3 regions of the Dyella sp. GSA-30 genome follow, and region 1 is predicted to be linked to each of the others. Evidence: riboswitches for the same ligand, from Rfam matches in the RefSeq annotation. Region 1 holds a riboswitch; each other region holds the start of a gene.
The links. A riboswitch is a leader RNA that binds a small molecule or an ion and turns the genes downstream of it on or off. The one in region 1 is predicted to bind cobalamin.
Positions count from the first base shown of each region.

Region 2: linked by a shared signal. The riboswitch ahead of btuB (TonB-dependent vitamin B12 receptor) and the one ahead of metE (5-methyltetrahydropteroyltriglutamate--homocysteine S-methyltransferase) in region 1 are both predicted to bind cobalamin.
Region 3: linked by a shared signal. The riboswitch ahead of QMG46_RS05550 (ribonucleoside-diphosphate reductase subunit alpha) and the one ahead of metE (5-methyltetrahydropteroyltriglutamate--homocysteine S-methyltransferase) in region 1 are both predicted to bind cobalamin.

Region 1 covers NZ_AP027042.1:4,918,295-4,926,180, reverse strand. Annotated here, with positions in the region: gene QMG46_RS21185 (MocR-like pyridoxine biosynthesis transcription factor PdxR) at 1-1,330, shown strand, start outside; cobalamin riboswitch at 1,328-1,577, shown strand; gene metE (5-methyltetrahydropteroyltriglutamate--homocysteine S-methyltransferase) at 1,781-4,066, shown strand; gene QMG46_RS21175 (acyl-CoA thioesterase) at 4,207-4,695, shown strand; tRNA gene QMG46_RS21170 (tRNA-Tyr) at 4,800-4,885, shown strand; tRNA gene QMG46_RS21165 (tRNA-Gly) at 4,917-4,990, shown strand; tRNA gene QMG46_RS21160 (tRNA-Thr) at 5,017-5,092, shown strand; gene tuf (elongation factor Tu) at 5,165-6,355, shown strand; tRNA gene QMG46_RS21150 (tRNA-Trp) at 6,470-6,545, shown strand; gene secE (preprotein translocase subunit SecE) at 6,620-7,015, shown strand; gene nusG (transcription termination/antitermination protein NusG) at 7,026-7,586, shown strand; gene rplK (50S ribosomal protein L11) at 7,850-7,886, shown strand, end outside.
Region 2 covers NZ_AP027042.1:5,317,202-5,325,087, reverse strand. Annotated here, with positions in the region: gene clpB (ATP-dependent chaperone ClpB) at 1-1,640, shown strand, start outside; gene QMG46_RS22955 (phosphocholine-specific phospholipase C) at 1,830-3,857, opposite strand; cobalamin riboswitch at 4,030-4,251, shown strand; gene btuB (TonB-dependent vitamin B12 receptor) at 4,362-6,203, shown strand; gene QMG46_RS22945 (hypothetical protein) at 6,241-6,855, shown strand; gene QMG46_RS22940 (hypothetical protein) at 6,855-7,448, shown strand; gene cobO (cob(I)yrinic acid a,c-diamide adenosyltransferase) at 7,472-7,886, shown strand, end outside.
Region 3 covers NZ_AP027042.1:1,252,232-1,260,117, reverse strand. Annotated here, with positions in the region: gene QMG46_RS05580 (acyl carrier protein phosphodiesterase) at 1-5, opposite strand, end outside; gene QMG46_RS05575 (alpha/beta hydrolase) at 54-740, shown strand; gene QMG46_RS05570 (lysozyme inhibitor LprI family protein) at 743-1,747, shown strand; gene zapE (cell division protein ZapE) at 1,913-3,028, shown strand; gene QMG46_RS05560 (peptidase C13) at 3,332-3,724, shown strand; gene QMG46_RS05555 (MFS transporter) at 3,734-5,023, shown strand; cobalamin riboswitch at 5,157-5,375, shown strand; gene QMG46_RS05550 (ribonucleoside-diphosphate reductase subunit alpha) at 5,533-7,886, shown strand, end outside.

The DNA of each region.
Region 1 (7,886 bases):
GCGGCTGCCATCGACGCGCAGCCTGGCTGGAGCGCTCAGCGTTGCCCGTTCCACGGTGGTCAACGCGTACGAGCGGCTGAAGAATGAGGGCTACCTGCGAGCCTCGGCGGGATCGGCCTGTCGCGTCTCCGCGATGGCCCAGGCGCCTTTTCAAGAGCGAGGCCAGAAGCGTGTCGTGGAATTGCCGCTGGCGGCGGAGCCGGCGGTCGCAGGCAAATGGTTTGCACCGGCCATTCCCGATCTCTCTCGTTTTCCGCATGCCGCCTGGGCTCGCTGCCTTGGCGCAAGAGCGCGGTCGCTGCGCATTCACGACCTCGGCTACGGTGAAGCCTCCGGTCTGGGTGCGTTGCGTACCTCGATTCTCGATCACATCGGCGCGACACGTGGCGTCGTGGCCCGGCCGGAACAGTTGCTGATCGTGCCGTCGACACGCGCGGCGATTGATCTATTGAGCTCGCTCGTGTTGCGCAAGGGCGACGCAGCCAGCAAGGTTGCCTGGGTGGAAGACCCTGGTTACCCCACCGCCAAAGCGTTGTTGAGTGCGGCTGGCGCAACGTTGGTGCCTGCACCGTGCGATAGCGAAGGCATCGATCTGGATGGGATCGAAGGGCCGCCGCCGCGCCTCATCTATGTCACGCCATCGCACCAATACCCCACGGGCGTGACCATGAGCCTTTCACGGCGCATGGCGCTTCTGGCAACGGCGAAAACGCATGGCGCGGTGGTGGTAGAGGACGACTACGACAGCGAATTTCAGTACCGTTCGCGCCCCATCGCCTCGCTGCAGGGCATCGATCGCCATGGGGTTGTCGCCTATCTGGGCACGTTCTCCAAGACACTCGCGCCGGGTTTGCGTGTGGCGTATGCCGTCGTGCCGCCATCGTTGCTGTCGGCGGCCGCGGAGCTTCAGCTTCTGCGCAGCGCGGTCGTTCCCATCCATGTGCAGGCGGCGTTGGCGGACTTCATCGGCGAAGGGCGTTTCCGTGCGCACCTGCGGCAGATGAATGCCCTTTACGCGTCGCGCATGGCGGCGACGGTGGACGCGTTGCAGCGTCATCTGGGGGAAGCATTGCGGATCGGTGTCGGTGCCGGCGGCTTGCAACTGGCGACCTGGTTTCGCGATGAGCGCGTCGATGATCGTGCCATCGCACTAGCGCTCAACGCGCAAGGCTTCGCGATGCGGCCGATGTCGTCGTTTTATCTCGGGCGAGCCAAGCCCGGCTTGTTGTTCGGGATTGCCCAGGTGGTGACCGAGGACGTCGAGCGCCTGGCCGGCCGTATCAGGAACATCGTCGTGCCCTTGCTTGACGGCGCATCGCCGCAGGCGTAATTTCCACTCGCCGACGGTATTCATCTCTCTATTAAGATAAAGAGATGGATTTAAAAGGGAAGCCGGTACGGCCTTGGAAGGTTTTCTTCCCAGGCCAATTCCGGCGCTGCCCCGCAGCGGTGTGTGGAAACGACCTTCGTCATGAGCACTGGCCCTTCGGGGGCCGGGAAGCGGCGAACACTAGGCGAGGCATCCCCGTGCCTCATGTCCACGAGCCCGAAGACCTGCCTCGGCCAGGGAATCCATCCCCTGCCTGACCTGGAACCTCCGCGGGGAGGTTGGCCGGAGCCTGGTCGTCGCGACGCTCGGCTCCCGTACGTCCTCGCGTGGGTTTCGGTTCGCCCGAGGGGGCGAAGGTCGCTCGTGTGCCTGCATCGTGGCCTCAAGGCTGCGGTGTCGTTGCGCGATTCCTTCGTTCCTCATTCATCACGAATCGAGGACACATCGCTTATGGCTACTCTTTCCAACCTGGGTTTTCCCCGCATCGGCGCAAAGCGCGAGCTCAAGCACGCGCTGGAAGCATTCTGGCGGGGCGACTCGACATCACGGCAACTGCTGGATTCGTCGGCCCAACTCCGTCGCAGGCATTGGCAACTGCAGCGTGACGCTGGTGCCGACGTCGTGCCGTGCAATGATTTTTCGCTGTACGACCAGGTGCTCGATACCGCGTTTTTGTTCGATGCCATTCCCGAGCGCTATCGCGCGCTGGCCGATACCGATCCGCTGGCCGGTTACTTCGCTCTCGCGCGCGGTACCCAAGGCGGCGGCCACGATCTGCATGCGCTGGAAATGACCAAGTGGTTCGATACCAACTACCACTACCTGGTGCCCGAACTGAAAAAGGGCCAGACCTTTCGCTTGCGCGGCGACAAGCCCGTCGCCGAATTCCTCGAAGCCAAGGCATTGGGTTTCAATGCGCGGCCGGTGCTGTTGGGGCCGGTCAGTTTTCTATTGCTGTCGAAAACGGTCGACAGTAGCGATCGTCTCGCCTTGCTCGGGCAGTTGTTGCCGGCCTACATCCGCCTGTTACGACAACTGGACGCCGCGGGTGCCGAATGGGTGCAGATCGACGAGCCTTGCCTGGTGCTCGATCAGGGTGCGGACGACCATGCGGCCTATTTGAAGGCCTATACGGCCTTGGCTGACGTCGATGGTCCCAAGCTGATGTTGACCACGTATTTCGGCGAGCTGGGCGCCAATCTTGCTCTGGTGAACAAACTGCCGGTCGCCGGTGTGCATGTCGATCTGGTGCGCGCACCGGGGCAGCTCGATGCGGTGCTCGATTCGCTGCCTGTTTCGCGTGTGCTTTCGCTCGGCCTGGTGGATGGACGCAATGTGTGGCGCGCGGATCTCGATCACGCGCTGGCATTGGCGCGCCGTGCGAAAGAGCGTACTGGCGATGCGCGTCTGCATATCGCGCCGTCTTGTTCGCTGCTGCATGTGCCGCTCGATGCGTCGGTGGAGACGGCGTTGCCCGGCGATCTGCACGGATGGTTGGCATTTGCCCGGGAAAAGATCGGCGAATTGCGGACCTTGGCTGATGCTCTTGCCGATCAGCCATCCGCGCACACCGCGCTAAAACAGGCGCGCGAAAGCCTTGCCAACCGCCGTCGATCGGACAAGGTGCATCGGCCTGAGGTGGCGGCACGTATCGCGTCACTCGATGCTGGCGCCTCCCGCCGCTCGTCTTCCCATGACGAGCGACGCCGGCTGCAGCAAGCGAAGCTGGGATTGCCGCTGTATCCCACGACCACCATCGGTTCGTTCCCACAAACCCATGAGGTGCGCGACGCGCGTGCTCGAAACAGGTCGGGCAAGTTTTCGGATGCCGACTACGATGCGTTCATTGCCGCTGAAACCGAAAAATGCGTGCGTTTCCAGGAAGAGATCGGCATCGACGTACTCGTGCATGGCGAGTTCGAACGCAACGACATGGTGGAGTACTTTGGCGAGCAACTGGATGGCTTCGCCTTCACCAAGTTGGGCTGGGTGCAGAGCTACGGCTCACGTTGCGTCAAGCCGCCGATTATTTTCGGCGACGTGCATCGCCCGCGCGCGATGACGGTGAAGTGGTCCAGTTATGCGCAATCGCTGACGTCCAGGCCGATGAAGGGCATGTTGACCGGTCCGGTGACCGTGCTGCAGTGGTCGTTCGTGCGTGACGATCAGCCGCGCGCAGCGACGTGTCGCCAGATCGCACTGGCCTTGCGCGACGAGGTGCTCGATCTGGAAAGCGCGGGAATCGGCGTGATCCAGATTGATGAGCCCGCTTTGCGCGAGGGGTTGCCGTTGCGTCGGGCCGACTGGCAGGGTTATCTGGACTGGGCGGTCGAATGCTTTCGCATCACGGCCTCGAGCGTGGCCGACCGGACACAGATTCACACGCATATGTGTTACTCGGAATTCAACGACATCATCGATGCGGTGGCCGCCATGGACGCCGATGTGATCTCGATCGAAACCTCGCGTTCGCGAATGGAATTGCTCGATGCGTTCGTCAAATTCCGCTATCCGAACGAGATTGGCCCGGGCGTCTACGATATCCACTCGCCGCGCATACCCGATACGGAGGAAATGATCTCGCTGCTGGAAAAGGCGGGCGCGGTGCTGAAGTCGGAACAGCTCTGGGTCAATCCCGACTGCGGCCTGAAGACGCGCGGGTGGCCGGAGACTCGCTCGGCCCTGATGGCGATGGTGAAAGCGGCACGTGCGATGCGTCAGGCGATTGCCGCCTAAGCCGGTAATGCCATGCGCGCCCGTCCAGGCGGGCGCGCATGCTTGCCGCCACGGTCGGTAACCACCGAGAAATAACTTGCGGCAGGCGAGGGCGGGGCGGATCATGCGCCGCGTTCGATTCAAGCCCAGCCGGAGCCCTCATGCCAGGTCAGCAACACGAAGTGAATTTCCGCTTTTTAGCCCAGCCCACCGACGTCAATTTCGGCGGCAAGGTGCACGGCGGCATGGTGATGAAGTGGATCGATCAGGCCGGCTATGCCTGCGCGGTTGCCTGGAGCGGGGCTTATTGCGTCACCGCGTCCATCAGCGGCATCCAGTTCGTGGCGCCGATCCTGATCGGCGATCTGGTGACCGTGAAGGCGCGCCTGATCTATACCGGCCGCTCCAGCATGCACATGGCGGTCGATGTGCTGGCGCAGGACTTGCGCAAGGGCGAGCAGCGCCTGGCGACCAGCTGCGTCATGGTGTTCGTGGCGCTGGACAGCCCGGACGGCAAGCCCACTCCGGTACCTGCCTGGGAACCGCACAATGACGCGGAATTAAGGCTGCAGGAGCAGGCGCGGCGCCTGCTGGAGCTGTCCAAGGAGATGGAGCAATTGGTTGACGCGCGGGCCGATACGCTGACCTGATGTCAACCACGGTACACTGCAAGAAATTCGCCAGAAGTCGCGTTTTTCTCGCGTGAAGGTGTTGACAGTTTCGGCCGTCATCCACACAATAGCCGTTCTTTGTTGGAGGGATACCCAAGCGGCCAACGGGGGCAGACTGTAAATCTGCTGGCTTACGCCTTCGGTGGTTCGAATCCACCTCCCTCCACCAGACGAGTTCCGCGTTTGCTGATCTAGATCAGGCGGGAGTAGTTCAATGGTAGAACCTCAGCCTTCCAAGCTGATGGTGCGGGTTCGATTCCCGTCTCCCGCTCCATTGATCTCGTCTCGAGTGTGTTTTGTGCTCATGTAGCTCAGTCGGTAGAGCACTTCCTTGGTAAGGAAGAGGTCACAGGTTCGATTCCTGTTATGAGCACCACCTCCTCGGTCGACAGCGGGTATCGACTTTTTTTGTTCCTCAATTTTTTGACTCCATCGGGGTTTGGCACGTATGGCAAAGGGTAAATTCGAGCGCACCAAGCCGCACGTCAACGTAGGCACGATTGGCCACGTCGACCACGGCAAGACGACGCTGACGGCAGCGCTGACGAAGGTCGGTGCAGAGCGTTTCGGTGGTGAATTCAAGGCATATGACGCGATTGACGCGGCGCCGGAAGAGAAGGCGCGCGGCATCACGATTTCGACCGCACACGTCGAATACGAATCGCCGACCCGCCACTACGCCCACGTCGATTGCCCGGGCCACGCTGACTATGTGAAGAACATGATCACGGGTGCGGCGCAGATGGACGGCGCGATCCTGGTGTGCTCGGCCGCGGACGGCCCGATGCCGCAGACGCGCGAGCACATTCTGCTGTCGCGCCAGGTGGGCGTGCCGTACATCGTGGTCTTCCTGAATAAGGCGGACCTGGTGGACGACGCCGAGCTGCTCGAGCTGGTCGAGATGGAAGTGCGCGAGTTGCTGTCGAAGTACGAGTTCCCGGGCGACGACACCCCGATCGTGACCGGTTCGGCGCGTAAGGCGCTGGAAGGTGACCAGTCGGACATGGGCGTGCCGGCGATCATCAAGCTGGTGGACGCACTGGACAGCTACATTCCGGAGCCGCAGCGCGAAGTGGACAAGTCCTTCGTGATGCCGGTGGAAGACGTGTTCTCGATCTCGGGTCGCGGCACGGTGGTGACTGGCCGTATCGAAACGGGCGTGATCAAGGTCGGTGACGAAGTGGAAGTGGTCGGTATCCGTCCGACCCAGAAGACCACGGTGACCGGTATCGAAATGTTCCGCAAGCTGCTGGACCAGGGTCAGGCAGGCGACAACGCCGGTCTGCTGCTGCGTGGTCTGAAGCGTGACGACGTGGAGCGTGGCCAGGTGCTGGCCAAGCCGGGCACGATCACCCCGCACACGGACTTCGAAGCCGAGATCTATGTGCTGTCGAAGGACGAAGGCGGCCGTCATACCCCGTTCTTCAGCAACTACCGCCCGCAGTTCTACTTCCGTACGACGGACGTGACCGGTGCGATCAAGTTGCCGGAAGGCACGGAGATGGTGATGCCGGGCGACAACGTGAAGATCACGGTGAGCCTGATCCACCCGATCGCGATGAGTGAAGGCCTGCGTTTCGCGATCCGCGAAGGCGGCCGCACCGTCGGCGCCGGCGTGGTTGCCAAGATCGTCAAGTAACATCATGGCGGGACTCGGGGCTCGGGACCCGGGACTCGGTAAAGCTCGAAATGCGGCGACGCAACGGCTTTTCCGAGTCCCGGGTCCCGGGTTCCGGGTCCCGCAAGTTTCCATACGCCAGTAGCTCAATTGGCAGAGCAGCGGTCTCCAAAACCGCAGGTTGGGGGTTCGAGTCCCTCCTGGCGTGCCACTATCGAGGACCGAAGGCGGGTTGGGTTGCTTGCAGATACTTGAATCTGCGCAGTCAGGCCTGATCCTTACCGCATGAATACCAAGGCAGAACAGTCCAAAGGCGTGAATGCCGCCGATATCGGCAAGCTGGTGCTGGCGGTGCTGGTGCTGGCTGGCGGTATCTTTGCGTATTCCTGGTTCGGTAACGATGGCGGTGTGCCGCAGGCCGTGCGTTTCCTCGGCGTAGTGGTTGCACTGCTGGTTGCGCTGGCGATCGGTGCCTTCACGGGGCCGGGTCGTCGGGTTCGGGGTTTCTTAGCCGAGTCGCAGTTCGAAATGCGCAAGGTCGTATGGCCGACGCGCGATGAAACGCTCAAGACCACGGGTATCATCATCGTGGTTGTTATCGTTCTTTCGCTGCTGCTGGGCCTTATCGACCTGATTCTCAAGACGGTCGTGCTGGACTGGCTGCTCAAGCTGGGTTCGTGAGGAAAAGAGCATGAGCAAGCGTTGGTATGTGGTGCATGCCTATTCCGGTTTCGAGAACGCGGTCAAGCGTTCGCTCGACGAGCGCATCCGTCGCGCCGGAATGGAAGAGAAGTTCGGCGAAGTGCTGGTGCCGACAGAAGAAGTGATCGAAATGCGCAGCGGGCAGAAGCGCCGCAGCGAGCGCAAGTTCTTCCCCGGTTATGTGCTGGTGCAGATCGAGACCGATACCGAAGGCAAGGCCATTCGTATCGACGACGAATGCTGGCATCTGGTCAAGGAAACGCCGAAGGTCATGGGTTTCATCGGTGGTACTGCCGACCGTCCCATGCCGATCCGCGACAGTGAGGCCGATGCCATTCTCAGCCGCGTCCGCGAAGGCGTGGAAAAGCCCAAGCCGAAGGTGCTGTTCGAGCCGGGCGAGATGGTTCGTGTCACCGATGGTCCGTTCAACGACTTCAACGGCGTGGTCGAGGAAGTCAACTACGAAAAGAGCCGCCTGCGCGTGGCGGTGTTGATCTTCGGCCGTTCGACCCCAGTTGAGTTGGAGTTCGGTCAGGTCGAAAAGGCCTAAGTGCAAGAAAAATAGTAAAGAGAAGTAAGCGGTTAGAGGGTTTTCCCCTCGATGCGAGCCTCTCTTCACTCACTTCTGGCCCGTCTGGGCACGGGGCTTGCTTAAAAGCTGATCAATCTTTAAACTATTCGGTTCACGCCGCCGTCTCTCGACGCGGCGTGTCCGTGTTTTCGGAATCTGCAGGACGCGGATTCCCCTCCCATCCATGGAAAAGGTCGTACGGCGAGGAGCCGCAAGGCGCTTGAACTCGCGAGGAAAATGCAATGGCAAAGAAAGTTGTCGGTTATATCAAGCTGCAGG
Region 2 (7,886 bases), 400 kb from region 1:
CGCTGGACGAATATCGCAAGTACATCGAGAAAGACGCCGCCCTGGAACGTCGTTTCCAGAAGGTCTACGTCGGTGAGCCGAGCGTGGAAGACACTATCGCCATCCTGCGCGGCCTGAAGGAGCGCTATGCCGTGCACCACGGCGTGGAAATTACCGATCCGGCGATCGTCGCGGCGGCCACGCTTTCCAACCGCTATATCACCGACCGTCAGTTGCCCGACAAGGCGATCGATCTGATGGACGAGGCGGCATCGCGCATTCGCATGGAGATCGACTCCAAGCCGGAAGAGCTCGATCGGCTCGAGCGTCGTCTGATCCAGTTGAAGATCCAGCGCGAAATGCTGAAGAAGGAAAGCGACGAGGCGTCGAAAAAGCGTCTCGCCGATCTGGAAAGCGATATCGAAAAGCTCGAGCGCGAGTTTTCCGATCTCAACGAGATCTGGAAGTCCGAAAAGGCCGCGCTGCAGGGAGCGACCAAGGTCAAGGAGCAGATCGAGAAAGCGCGTGTGGAACTTGAAGCCGCGCAGCGTCACCAGGATTACGCAAAGATGAGCGAGATCCAGTACGGCCGGTTGCCGGAACTGGAGAAGCAGCTTACCGCCGCGCAGGCCGCGGAAAAGCAGGACTTCAAGCTGGTACAGGATCGCGTTACCGAAGAGGAGATCGCCGAGGTCGTATCGCGCTGGACCGGTATTCCGGTGAGCAAGATGCTCGAAGGCGAGCGCGACAAGCTGTTGCAGATGGAGTCGGCGTTGCATCAGCGCGTGGTCGGCCAGGATGAAGCGGTGCGTGCGGTGTCCGACGCAATTCGCCGTGCGCGTGCAGGCCTGTCCGATCCCAATCGCCCTTACGGATCGTTCCTGTTTCTTGGTCCTACGGGCGTGGGCAAGACCGAACTATGCAAGGCGCTGGCGGAGTTCCTGTTCGATACGCAGGATGCGATGGTGCGCATCGACATGAGCGAGTTCATGGAAAAGCATTCCGTGAGTCGCCTGATCGGTGCCCCTCCGGGTTATGTCGGTTACGAAGAGGGTGGGTATCTGACCGAAGCCGTGCGCCGTCGTCCCTACAGCGTGATTCTGCTGGACGAAGTGGAGAAGGCGCATCCGGACGTGTTCAATATCCTGTTGCAGGTGCTCGACGATGGTCGTTTGACCGATGGGCAGGGCCGTACTGTCGACTTCCGCAACACCGTTATCGTGATGACCTCCAACCTGGGCTCGCAGATGATCCAGGAGCAGGCCGGCGATAGCGAAGCCGACTACATGCAGATGAAGGCGTCGGTACTGGCGGTGGTGCAGGCGCACTTCCGTCCCGAGTTCATCAATCGCCTGGACGAGCTGGTGGTGTTCCGTCCGCTGGACAAGAAGCAGATCAAGTCCATTGCGAAGATCCAGCTGATCTATCTGGAAAAGCGCCTGGCGGAGCGTCAGTTGAAACTGGAGATATACGACAGGGCGCTGGAACTGCTGGGCAATGTGGGCTTCGATCCGGTGTATGGCGCGCGGCCGTTGAAGCGGGCGATTCAGCAGCAACTGGAGAACCCGCTGGCGAAGCAGATTCTTGAAGGGCGCTTCGATGCGGGCAATACGGTCGTGGTGGATGCCGAGGGTGGGCATCTGGTGTTTCACAAAGAGTAGGAAAGGCCGACGCGAACACCCGGCCCTCCTCACCCCAACCCTCTCCCCCGGCAAAGCCAGGGGAGAGGGAGCAGGTTACGGAAACGCAAAACACCGAGGACTTCCTCAGTCGGCTCCCTCTCCCCTGGCTTTGCCGGGGGAGAGGGCTGGGGTGAGGGGGCTCTTGGTGCGGAACAGTCGATGCGCGCGTTATCGCGGCTCGCTAAAACTATCCGCCCCATTCTCCATATGCCCCGCCACCCGCCGCGCCCATCCACTGGCTTCGGCCACCGACACGCTCAAGTCATACCAGTTGGTAAAGTCACTCAGGTCCCAGCTGTCCACATGACTGCCATGCGCGCCAACCGAATAGATCCGCACGTCTTGTGACACATAGCCGTTGCGCACGGTGAACGTGCATGCGCTGCTGCCCGCATTGGTGAGTGTCAGTTGCACGCGGTTGTTGTCCGGGTCGTAGGCCAACGTGATCTCCGGCATGACGGTCGCACTGGCGACGCTTCCTTGCCATACGCGCAGAAAGCCGTTCGGCCCATGCGCTTCAAGCTGATAGATGCTGTTGGTATACGTCTTTGCGCTCCAATAGTCGGAGAGCGATTTGCCTGCCTCCACCGTGTAACGCCACGGACCGTCGTTCCGATTGGAGGCGTACACCTGAAACACCGCACCCGCCGCGCCGGTGTTGTTGAACGCGAGTACATAGCGTCCATTCGATGTGCTGACGCTGCCCTGGATATCCATTTCATACGGCAACGCGCGTGCCGGTCGTGTTACCGTCGATTCGGCTGTGGGCATCGACGGCGTGGAAGGAACGCTGGGTGACGGTAACGTCGAGCACTCGCTATCGGCTTGCCCCGGATAGCCGCTGGTGACCGGCAGGCTGGGCCAGGACGTGTTGCCGGAAGTGAAATCGAACGCCGAAGTCAGGTCGCCGCAGACCGCGCGACGCCATGCACTGATGTTCGGCTCGGCGACCCCGAAACGGGTTTCGAGAAAACGCAGGACCGATGTGTGATCGAACACTTCCGAGCACACCCAGCCGCCACGCGACCACGGCGAGATCGCCATCATCGGCACGCGAAACCCCAGGCCGATCGGCTTGCCGGCCGTGATTTCTCCGGTGGTACTGACGGTGGATAGCCCATTTGCCGACGAGGCTGGTGGCGTAGGCGGCGGTACGTGATCGAAGAAGCCGCCGTTCTCGTCGTAGTTGAGGATGAATACGGTCTTGGCATACACCGCCGGGTTGGCGACCAGCGCGGCCAGCAACTGCGCCGAGAGGTTCTCGCCATAGGCCGGTTTGTAGTTGGCGTGCTCGGAAAGATAGTCCGGCGCCACGATCCACGACACCTGCGGCAGGGTGTTGTTGGCGACGTCGTTGGCGAATGCAGTCACCAGGTCCGGCACTGTCGCCATGCCGCGGTCGTACAGCGGTTGGCCGGCTTTGGCTTTTTTGAAGGGCGCAAACCAGGCCAAGGCGTTGTCGTCGAAATTGTTGCTTTGCTGATAGACCTTCCAGCTAATGCCGGCGTTCTGCAGGCGCTCGGCGTACGTGGTCCAGCTGAACCCGGCGCTTGGCTCGGTGTTGTCCAGCGTGGCTGCCTGGCCGACTGACAGTCCGTTGCTGCCGGTAAAGAAATGCAGCCGGTTCGGATTGGTCTGGGTGAGCGTCGAGCAGAAATACTGGTCGCAGATGGTGAAACTGTCGGCCAGTGCGTAGTAGAACGGCAAGTCGGCGCGCTGGAAGTAACCCATGCCCAGACCGGCAGCGCGTGCGGTATTCCAGGCATCGAACTTGCCGCTGTTCCAGATCGCGGTGTCGACCGGATAGCTCATTGCCGGGGCGCTGATGCAGATACCGCTGGTGGTGCTGGTGTCCATGTGGAAGGGCAGCATGTAGCCGGTGCTGCTACTGTCGGGCTGATGCCAGACATTCTGCTGGCCACCCGGCAACGGCGCCGGCACGCGGTCGGCAAAGCCACGGACTCCAGCCAGGCTGCCGAAGTAATGGTCGAACGCACGGTTCTCCTGCATGAAGATCACCACGTGCTGCACGTCGGTGATATCGCCATTGACCGTGGCGGCAGGGGTGGCCAGGGCCTGGCGGATGACCGGGGGCAGGGCGGACATGGCGGCCAAGCCACCGGCCGAGGCCGCGGTCATCTTCAGGAAGCGGCGTCGCCCGGTGTTGTCGGGCTTGATATCGTCGATCTGGCTCATGGGGGGCTCCGTGAGTGGCGTCGGCTGTGTCGTTGTCGCTAGGACAACTCACGGACGTTGCAGCCCGATGCCACTCCCGGGTCAGTTTTTAGATAGTCGCCGGCCATGTGACCCGAGTTGTCCAGTCCCCTGCCGTTACACATTGCACTCACGGACCCATCGCGCTGCTGCTAAGATCGCCGCGCCTCAAGGTGACTGTCGGCAATGGAGCCGGCGGTTGAAACGGGAATTCGGTACGCCCTCGATGGGTCAAGCCGAAGCTGCCCCCGCAACGGTAGGCGAGCAAACGAACCGCAAACAGCCACTGTGCTCGATAGCATGGGAAGGCGCGATTCGGGAGGGTAGATGCCCTCGCTCGCAAGCCCGGAGACCGGCCTTGGAGGTATCACCGGACAGGCGGCGGGCCTAGTCGGGGCCGCTGCGACTTGCCGGTACCTGCTCTCACGCTCCTGTCCCCATGCCATTGACGCCGCGCGGGTAGGCGCGGTCCAGGGAGCTAACGCTGTGCCAATCCGTTCTTCGACTTTCCGCCGCTCCGTGCTGGCGGTTGCCTTGCTTTCCGTGTTTTCTCCAGCCTTCGCGGACGACGCCGGCACCACCGATCTCAACCAGGTCGTGGTCACCGCGTCGCGCACCGCGCAGACGCAGGACCAGACCCTGGCGCCGGTCACGGTGATCGATCGCGCCGATATCGAGCGCCTGCAGCCGGTGTCGATCGTTGCCTTGCTGCAGGGCGCGCCAGGTATCCAGCTATCGAACACCGGTGGCCAGGGCAAGCAGACCTCGGTGTATATGCGCGGCACCAATGCCGATCAAGTGCTGGTGCTGGTCGACGGCGTGAAGATCGGTTCGGCCTCGGCCGGCGTGGCAGCGCTGCAGGATATTCCGCTGGAGCAGATCGAGCGCATTGAAATCGTGCGTGGCCCGTTTTCCAGCCTGTACGGCTCCGAGGCGGTCGGTGGCGTCATCCAGATTTTCACGCGCCGCCCCGATGGCGCGTTTGTGCCGCATGCCAGCTTCGGCGTTGGTACCTATGACACGCTGAAGGGCTCGCTGGGTGCGGCCGGCAAGCAGGGCGCCGGCTGGTACTCGATGGAGGTTTCGCACGACCAGACGCATGGCTTCAACGCCTGTCGCGGTCCCGGCGGCTGCTTCACGATCGAGCCGGATAACGACGGCTACAAGAACGACGCACTCACCTTGCAGGGTGGCTACAAGTTCAACGAGCAATGGGATGCCGACGCGCGCTTCTTCGACGCCCGCGGTCGCAACGAATACGACGGCACCTTCAGCAACAGCGCCAAGACCGAGTCGCAAGTGGCGGGCGGTCGGGTGCACTACAAACCGTTCGACCGGCTGACGCTGACCCTGGCCCTGGGACAGAGCAAGGATTTCAGCAGCGATTACCTGGATAACGCTTATGTCGACACGTTCAATACGCGTCGTAAGGTCGGCTCGCTGCAGGCAGATATCAGTGCTGGCGGCGGTCTCTACAGCGTCGGCTTCGACGTGCAGCACGACAACATCCAGGGCAGCACCGAGTATGTCGTCGACCGGCGCACCGATCGCGGCGTCTTCGGCCAGTGGCAGCAGACTTTCGGCAGCCAGCAGTTGCAGGCCAGCGTGCGGCGCGACGATGACACGCAGTTCGGCGGCCGCAATACCGGCTCGCTGCTGTGGGGCTGGGACTTCACCCAGTCGCTGCGCCTGACGGCAAGCTACGGCACGGCGTTCCATGCGCCGACCTTCAACGAGTTGTACTACCCCGACTTCGGCAATGCGGACCTGAAGCCGGAGCGCTCGCGCAGCGGTGAGCTGGGCCTGCGCGGCACGCATGGCTGGGGCGGTTGGTCGCTGAATGCCTACGAGACCAAGATCAGCGACCTTATCGCGTTCACCGGCCCCAATTTCCTGCCGATCAACGTGGACCGCGCACGCATCCGCGGCGTCGAAGCTACGGCTCATACCGAACTGGTCGGCTGGACCGTGCAGGGCACGTTGAACTGGCTCGATCCGCGCGATGAGAGCAACGATTTCGATCACGGCAACCTGCTGCCACGCCGCGCCAAGCAGACCGCACGTTTCGATCTGGACAAGAAGGTCGGCGCGTTCAGCTTCGGCGGTAGTTATTTCGTCTCGGGCAAGCGCTTCGACGACACCGAGAACGAAACTCGACTGGGCGGCTATTCGCTGACCGACCTGCGCGTGGCCTATGCGCTGGATCGCGACTGGCGTCTGCAGTTCAGCGCCAACAATATTTTCGACAAGCGTTACGAAACGGCGGCTTTCTTCAATCAGCCGCGTCGCAACTACATGTTTACCGTGCGCTGGCAACCGGCCCAGTAAGCGTCGCAAGTAACACGGCCAAGAGGTAACAGACGGTATGAAAGCACTCTCCCGAACGCATAACGCGATGATCCTGATCCTGCTGGTCGCCTGCATGATCGCCACGCGCTTCAAGCATTTTGGAGATGCCATGCATCTGCCCGATGCCTCGATGGCTGTGTTGTTTATCGGCGGCATCTACCTGCGCCGACACCTGGCGTTTGCCGGCTTTGTCACCTTGGCAGTGCTGGTGGACTGGATATCGGTCAACTATGCCGGCGTGAGCGATTTCTGCATCACGCCGGCCTATGCGTTCCTGCTGCCGGCTTATGCGGTGCTTTGGTACGGTGGGCGCGCGTGCGGCGTCGGGCGTTCGTTCTTCGGTAGCCTGGCGTTCGGCTTTGTGGCGGCATGCCTTTCGTTTGCGATCTCCAACGGCGGCTTCTACTGGCTGGGCGGTCGCTACGCGAACCCACATGTGGCCGAGTATGTCGCGCGGCTGTGGCAGTGGGGGCCGCTGTTCGTGCGTACCACCATGGCGTATCTGGTGGTTGCGTTGCTGGTTCGTAACGCGGTGGCCTATCTTGTGAAGAGCGGTGGCACCATGGAAACGTCCAGCGGCGTGCATGTCGCGACTGAAGTCGCTCCGACAGACAAGCAGGGTGGCCGCTGATGTCGAATGTATTGCCATTCAAGCAGACATCCACGCTGTGGATCGTCGGCATCGCGCTGGCGATCCTGATGACCTGTACGCGAGGCCAGCATTTTGCCAGCGTGCATGCGCTGCCCAGCGCGTCCTGGGCGGTGTTCTTCCTGGCCGGCGCCATGTTGCGACGTTGGTGGATATTCGCGTTGTTTTTCGCGCTGGCATCGGTGCTGGATTTTGGCAGCCTAGCTGCCGGTACGATCACCGACTGGTGCCTGAGCCCTGCTTATTGGGTATTGGTGCCGGCTTACGGCACGCTATGGGTATCCGGGTGCTTCTATGCCCGCTGGCATGAACTGCAGTGGCGTAGTGTGCCGCGACTGGCCTTAGTATTGCTGGTATCGGTGTTCTTCACTTATCTCATTTCCGGCGGCGGCTACTACATGCTGTCGGGGCATTACACGCCGACGCTTGCCGGCTTTGCGCCGCGCATCGCGCACTACTATCCGCATTGGCTGGGTGTGACGGCTGGCTACGTGGGCTTTGTGTTCGCGCTGCATGCAGTAATCGTCCTCGCCGCCGAACGCATGACTGGATCGCCACGGAGCGCACGCGCATGACCGATAAAACCGAACGCGATGCCATGACCGCCGATGAGCGTTATCGCGAACGCATGCAGCGCAAGAAGGAGCTGGTCGATCGCAAGATCGCCCGTGCGACCATCGAGCGCGGTGTATTGGTGGTCAATACCGGCAACGGCAAGGGCAAGAGTTCGTCGGGCTTCGGCATGTTGGCGCGCTCGCTGGGACATGGCTTTCGCTGCGGCGTCGTGCAGTTCATCAAGGGCAGTTTTTCGACCGGCGAAGAGGCTTTTTTTCGCCGCTTCGGCGAAGATCTCGATTATCACGTGATGGGCGAAGGATTCACCTGGGAAACCCAGGACAAAGCGCGTGATATCGCCGCGGCACAGGCCGCCTGGGATGTTGCCGCGCGCATGCTCGGCGATGCGTCATACGACTTCGTGCTGCTCGACGAGTTGAATATCGCCCTGGTCAAGC
Region 3 (7,886 bases), 1.8 Mb from region 1:
TTCATCGTCGCGGCACGGCTCGTCCGGTCGCCTGGGCGGTTATCATTCCGGTCATGAACATCCTGGCGCTTCCCGCAGACCCCGACAGTTTTCCCGATCAGGCCGCCAGCTTCGCGCTCAACGGCCCGGCCGGCAAGCTCGAAGTCATCAGCGACGTGGCCGAGCGTCCTGGCGCGCGCCGCGGTACGGCGATCGTCTGCCATCCGCATCCGCTGCAAGGCGGCACCATGCATAACAAAGTGGTCACAATGGTCGAGCGCAGCCTGCGCGAATCGGGCCTGGATACGCTGCGCTTCAATTTTCGCGGCACTGGCGAGTCCGAAGGCAGCTACGACGACGGCAACGGCGAGGGCGACGACCTGGCCGCGGTCGCTCAATGGGTACGCAGGCTACGCCCGGACGACGCATTGTGGCTGGCCGGTTTCTCGTTCGGCAGCTATGTGTCGATCCGCAACGCGGTGCGCTTGCACGCCGACGCGCTGATCAGCATCGCACCGCCTGCCGGGCGCTGGCCATTCGACACGGTCGAGTTGCCCACATGTCCCTGGCTGGTCGTGCAGGGCGAAGACGACGAAATCGTCGATCCGCAGGCCGTATTCGACTGGATCGACGCCATGGAGCATCCGCCGGAACTGGTGCGCATGCCCGAAACCAGCCACTTCTTTCATCGCCGCCTGATGGATCTGCGCGGCGCGATCAAGCACTCGATACGCGATTGGCTACCACCTCAAAGGAGTTAAGGATGCGCCTTTTTCTGATTGCCGCAGCGCTGCTGGCGCTACCGCTGGCCGCAAACGCAGCGAGCTTCGACTGCAGCAAGGCCGCCACGCCCGCGGAAAAAGCCATTTGCGGCGATGCCGATTTGTCCAAACTGGACAGCGATCTCAATAGCGCCTTCATCAGCGCCATGTCGGCCGCTGCCAACCCCGACAGCCTGCGCAGCTCACAGCGCGACTGGCTCAAGCGTCGCAACGCCTGCGGCGGCGACACCGCGTGCCTTCAACGTGTTTACCAGGAACGCCTGGATCGTCTGCAGAACACCGCCAGCACGGCGCGTACCGGCGATGCGCGCTGGGTGCAGGTATGGCAGCTCGACAACGACAACCCGTCGGCCAGCAGCCAGATCAGCATCACCGGCAAACCGCCGGCGCTGAAATTCAGCATCGAGGCGAACAACGGCGGCAACAGCGGTGCACTGGAAGGCAAGATCGTGCTGAAGAACGACCGTGCCACCTATCGCGACAAGGACGATTGCCAGCTCGATTTCGTGCGGGTCGGGCAACGACTGACCGTGCGCCAGAACCAGAACGATTGCGGTGCGGGCAACGGTGTTTATTACGGCGGCAACTACCTGCCGGCGAGCGCGATTGCGGCCAAGCCGAAAGCATCGCTGGTCAGCCTGAAGGTGCTCGATGCGAACCAGGACGCCGTCGCGCGCACCTTGCTGGGCGAGGATTATCAGAACCTCCTCGACACCATCAACATGCAGGGCGAGATCGACGACAAGGACGGTCTGGGCGCGAAGGTCGGCGATTATTTCGTGCGCGGCCTGGCCAATACCAATGCCGCGGTAGTCATGCGCAAGGGCGATCAGCTCTGGATTGGCCTGCTGGTGTTCGACAAGCAGAACAACTCGCGCATGCGCTACTACACCAATGTACCGGCCTGGAAAAAGCGTCTGCCGAAGACGATCCAGGCGTGGCATGACGAGCGTGATTCAAAATTGCCGGTCGATTACATGCCTTGAATTAAACATCCTCTCCTACGTCGTCATCCCGGCGAAGGCCGGGATCCATTCCTCAGTCCTCGCCTGTCAGACGACCTTTGGCAAGCGGCCACTTAGAGGAGTAGATCCCGGCCTTCGCCGGGATGACGGTGGTTTCTTTCAGCCATACGAATTATCCGGTAGACCATGAGCGACATCCCCCTCTCCCCCAGCGCGCGTTACCAGGAAGGTATCGCGGCACATCGCTGGGAAGCCGATCCCGCGCAGCAGGCGCTGCTGCCCGAGTTCGATCGCATGTATGCATCGCTCTGCGAAACCAGGCAGGACAACAGCGGCTTCTTCGGAAAGTTGAAATCGCTGCTCGGCAACGAATCATCGGAGCCCGTACCCGGCTTGTACCTCTGGGGCAGCGTCGGTCGCGGCAAGACGTTTCTGATGGACCTGTTCGTGTCGAGCCTGCCGCCTGGCGTGGCATTACGTCGCCACTATCACCGCTTCATGGGCGAGGTGCATGAGCGCCTGCGTGAGCTGGGTGAACGACAGGACCCGCTGATCGAAGTGGCCGCCGGTATCGCGCAGCGGTGTCGCGTCCTGTGCCTGGACGAGTTTCTGGTCAACGACATCGGCGATGCGATGATTCTGGCCACCCTGCTCGACGCCTTGTTCGCCCGTGGCGTCACCCTGGTGACGACGTCGAACACTGCGCCAAAGAATCTTTACAAGGACGGCCTGCAACGCGCCCGCTTCCTGCCGGCGATCGCCTTGCTCGAGCGGCGCTGCCACGTGGTGGAAATGATCTCCAGCCGCGACTGGCGCCTGCGTGCGCTATCGCAGGCACCGGTGTATCACACGCCGCCGAGTGCGGAAGCCGAGCGCGCGCTGTCGAAGATCTTCACCACGCAAGCGGTCGGCGATGTTGTCGAGGGTGGCGATATCGTCATCAACGATCGGCCGATTCCCTTGCGCAAGCGTGCCGACAATATCCTCTGGTTCGAATTCGATGCACTCTGCGAAGGGCCGCGCGCCGTATCCGATTACATCGAACTGGCCAAGGCCGGGCCCGCGATCATCGTCTCCAACGTGCCGCAGTTCACCGTCTACAGCGAGGATGCGGCCAAGCGCTTCGTGCTGCTGGTGGACGAGTTCTACGACCGTCACGTCAAGCTGATTCTTTCCGCTGCCGCAGCGATCACCGAGCTGTACGATGGCGAACGCTTGCGCGCGGAGTTCGGTCGTACCGAATCGCGCCTGATCGAAATGCAGAGCGAGGCGTACCTGGCGCTCGATCACCGTGCGGATTGATTTTATGTGGGAGCGGCATTAGGAAGTCTCGAATAGCCCTTCCTACTCGTCATTCCGGCGCAGGCCGGAACCCAGTGGCATCGGTTTTCAGTTTTCGCGATAGGGCCGACTTTTGCAGGCTCTCGCGACAACCGATCGCAAACCCACTGGGTTCCGGCCTGCGCCGGAATGACGATAGGGAAAACCGAGGTTATTTGAGGTTCCTTTCAGTCGCGACCCAGGGTGACGTCACCCTGGGTCGCGACTGAAGTCGCTCCTACAAAAACTAGCTAGTTTTCAGAGACCCTTCGCGGAGGCAACACCATGTTCAGCCTGATCACCCTCGCCCTGCTGATGGGCGCGCCGCAAACGCCGGCCGTCGACGACTTCTCCACGCGCGTCACCCGCGCGAAACTGGCCGAAGGTGCCGCCACCGGTCCCGCCTACCAGAAACTGTTCTGGGACAAGACCGGCAATCCGATGACCGACACGCTCAAGGGTTGCATCAAGAGCAACGCGCCGGCGGACAAGTCGCCTTTCACGCTGGTGGCCGACATCTCGCCGGATGGCCACCCGCTACGGGTGGACGTGCGCGTGCCCACACCCGTGGCCAAATGCGTCGCCGGGCAGTTCTCGGCCTGGACATTCCCCAAGCCGCCGGTGCAAACCGGTCAGACGGATTACCCGATCGAGATCGACGTCAGCGTCGTGCCCTGAGCCCGGCCCATGACGTCTGCCGGTACGCCGCGCTCGCGCAAGGAAAGCTTCAAGGCCATCGTGCGGGTGGTCAGCGGCAATTTTCTCGAGATGTACGACTTCATGGTCTACGGCTATTACGCCCCGGCCATTGCACGTGCGTACTTTCCGAGCCATAGCGCGTATGCCTCGCTGCTTTTGACCCTGCTCGCCTTTGCCGCCGGTTTTGTGATGCGACCGGTGGGCGCGATCGTGCTGGGCGCTTATATCGACCATCACGGCCGCCGCAAGGGTTTGATCCTTACCCTGTTGTTGATGGCTGTCGGCACACTGCTGGTCGCCGCCGTGCCCGATTACGCGACGATCGGCGTGCTGGCGCCGCTGCTGGTGCTGGCTGGTCGTCTGCTGCAGGGGTTTTCCGCCGGCGTGGAGCTGGGCGGCGTCTCGGTTTACCTCAGCGAAATCGCGCGGCCCGGCCAGCGCGGCTTCTACTGTTCGTGGCAATCGGCCAGCCAGCAGGTCGCGGTGGTGTTTGCCGCGTCGATCGGCCTGCTGCTGCAGTACTGGATGCCTCCGGCGACCATCGACCGCTGGGGCTGGCGCATTCCCTTCCTGGTCGGTTGCCTGATCGTGCCGTTCCTGTTCGTCATCCGCCGCTCGCTGGAAGAGACCGAGGAGTTTCTTTCGCGTCGGCGGCCGAGCTTCGGCGAGATCTACCGCTCGATGCTCGCGCATGGGCGCATCGTGCTGATCGGCGTCGCCCTGGTCATGATGACGACGGTGTCCTTTTATCTGATCACTGCGTATACGCCGACCTTCGGCAGCGAAGTGTTGAAGCTGTCCACCTTCGACGTGTTCCTGGTGACGCTGTGCGTGGGCGTCTCCAATTTCATCTGGCTGCCGATCATGGGCGCGCTCTCCGACCGCATCGGTCGCCGCCCGCTGCTGCTGGCCTGCACCGTGCTAGCGCTGCTGACCGCCTACCCGGTACTGAGCTGGCTGGTCGCGGAGCCCGGCTTCGGCCGGTTGCTCGCGGTCGAGCTGTGGCTGTCCTTTATCTATGCCAGCTACAACGGCGCCCTGGTGGTGACCCTGACCGAGATCATGCCCGCCCAGGTCCGCACCACCGGCTTTTCGCTGGCCTATAGCCTGGCCACCACCCTGGGCGGCTCCAGCCTGGCCATATCGCAATGGCTGATCCATACCACCGGCGACAAGGCGGCGCCCGGCCTGTGGCTGTCCTTCGCCGCGCTATGCGGTCTGCTGGCGACCTGGCTGGTATTCCGGGACCCGCGTAGCCGGGGCATGCATCGGGGCTAGGCCCGGACCGGGCCACTGACAGGCGATTCGTACAAAGCTGCAAATTCCTGCAAGCGCCTGAACAGGCTGCTTCGTTTGTATTTATCCACCGGCTTATCCACAAATTATTGGGTTGACCAGACCCCTGGACCCCGATATGTTGTGCCTCGTCGGTGCCTTTCTCAGACCCACGGTCGGATCGGCTTAATAGGGAATCCCGGTGAGAATCCGGAACTGCCCCGCAGCGGTAAGTGGAAACGAACACCCCCATCGCACTGGCCGGTAAGGCTGGGAAGCGGGGGCAAGTAGGTGGATCGCCCGGAATGATCCTCGTCCACGAGTCCGAAGACCTGCCGACACATCGCGGCCTGCCGCCGCGATGAGTGATGGCGGCTTCCGCGGGGAAGCGCGTCGTGGACGCGGGGCACCTAGCCTCGCCATACGACCGTTCGCGGAACCCTTACATCACACCTTTCAGCCCTGCGCGCGGGAGCAGGCGAAACGAACTTTTTTGCTGGAGCGCTGCCGCCATGCAACCTCTCGATACTTCCACGCGCGAACGCCTCGTCGGTCGCGTGGACGCTTCTCCTTTCTCCGCCGATGCTGCCAGCACCGGCTCGACCTCCCCTGCCGCAACGGAAACTCCGTTTGCGCTGACGCCACCGCACAACCCGGGCCAGATGCGCGTGACCAAGCGCAACGGTGGCCAGGAGATCGTCGACGTCAACAAGATCGTGCGCGCGGTCACCCGCAGCGGCGAGGGCCTGCACGGGGTCGACCCGCTGCGCGTCGCCCTGAAGACCATCGGCGGCCTTTACGATGGCGCTACCACCCAGGAGCTGGACGAACTGTCCATCCGTACGGCCGCGGCGCTTACCGCCGAAGAGCCGGAATATGGCCAGCTCGCCGCGCGCCTGCTCGGCGCCTTTATCGAAAAGGAAGTCAGCGGCCAGGAAATCCAGAGCTTCTCGCAGTCGATCGCGCGCGGTGCCGAGCTGGGCATCCTCAATGCGCGCCTGCGTGACTTTGTCGTCGCCAATGCGCGCAAGCTCAACGATGCGATCGATCCGCTGGCCACGCGCCGCTTCGAATACTTCGGCCTGCGCACCGTGTACGACCGCTACCTGCTGCGTCATCCGCAACAGCGCAAGGTGATCGAGACGCCGCAGCACTTCTTCATGCGTATCGCCTGCGCACTGGGCGGCAACGACATGGGCGAGACGCTGGAGCTGTATCGCCTGCTCTCGTCGCTCGAATACATTGCAAGCTCGCCGACGCTGTTCAATGCCGGCACCTCGCACGAGCAGTTGTCTTCGTGCTTCCTGCTCGATTCGCCGACCGATTCGCTCGAATCGATCTACGAGAAGTACGGCGACGTCGCCAAGCTGTCCAAGTTTGCCGGTGGCATTGGCCTGGCCTACTCGCGCGTGCGTTCGCGCGGTTCGCTGATCAAGGGCACCAACGGTCATTCCAACGGCCTGGTGCCGTGGCTGAAGACGCTGGACGCCTCGGTCGCCGCAGTGAACCAGGGCGGCAAGCGCAAGGGCGCGGCCTGCGTGTACCTGGAGCCGTGGCATGCGGACATCGAGGAGTTCCTCGAACTGCGCGATAACACCGGCGACGATGCGCGCCGGACGCACAACCTCAATCTGGCCAACTGGATTCCCGACGAATTCATGCGCCGCGTAGAGACCGACAGCGACTGGTCGCTGTTCGATCCGAAAGTGGTGCCGCATTTCGTCGATAGCTGGGGCGAAACCTTCGAGCAGGCCTATCGCGACGCTGAAGCGGCCGGGCTGGCCGTCAAGAAGGTCAAGGCGCGCGAGCTGTACGCCCGCATGCTGCGCACGCTCGCGCAGACCGGCAACGGCTGGATGACCTTCAAGGACCGTTCGAACGCCACCAGCAATCAGACGGCCAAACCCGAGAACGTCATCCATCTGTCCAACCTGTGCACCGAGATCCTGGAAGTGACCTCGGCCGGCGAAACGGCGGTGTGCAATCTCGGCTCGGTCAATCTCGCCCGTCATGTGGTCGACGGCGCGGTCGATTTTGCCAAGCTTGCCGCTACCGTGCGCACCGCCGTGCGTCAGCTCGATCGTGTGATCGATCTCAACTTCTATCCGATCGATACCGCCGCCACCGCCAACCGCAAATGGCGTCCGGTCGGCCTGGGCGTGATGGGCCTGCAGGACGTGTTCTTCAAACTGCGTCTGCCGTTCGATTCGAGCGAAGCGCTGGCCTTGTCCACGCGCATCGCCGAAGAGATCTACTTCAATGCGCTCGACGCGTCGAACGAGATCGCGCAAAAGCAGGGCGCACACCCGGGCTTCGATGAAAGCCGCGCCGCCAACGGCGAACTGCAGTTCGACTACTGGCCGCAGGCCAAGCCGAACGACGTAGCACGCTGGGATGCCTTGCGCGAGCGCATCAAGACCCACGGCCTGCGCAACTCGCTGCTGATCGCGATCGCACCGACCGCGACCATCGCCTCGATCGCCGGTTGCTACGAGTGCATCGAGCCGCAGGTGAGCAACCTGTTCAAGCGCGAGACGCTGTCGGGCGACTTCCTGGTGGTCAACCGCTACCTTGCCGATGAGCTCAAGACGCTGGGCCTGTGGACGAGCGAAGTGCGCGACGCGATCAAGCTGGCCGATGGCTCGATCCAGGGCATCGCCGCGATCCCTGAGCGCCTGCGCCTGATCTATCGCACGGTGTGGGAACTGCCGCAGAAGGCATTGATCGATCTCGGCGCCGCACGCGGTGCGTATATCGACCAGAGCCAGTCGCTGAACCTGTTCATGGAAAATCCGAACATCGGTCAGTTGAGCTCGATGTATATGTACGCGTGGAAGTCGGGGATCAAGACGACGTATTACCTGCG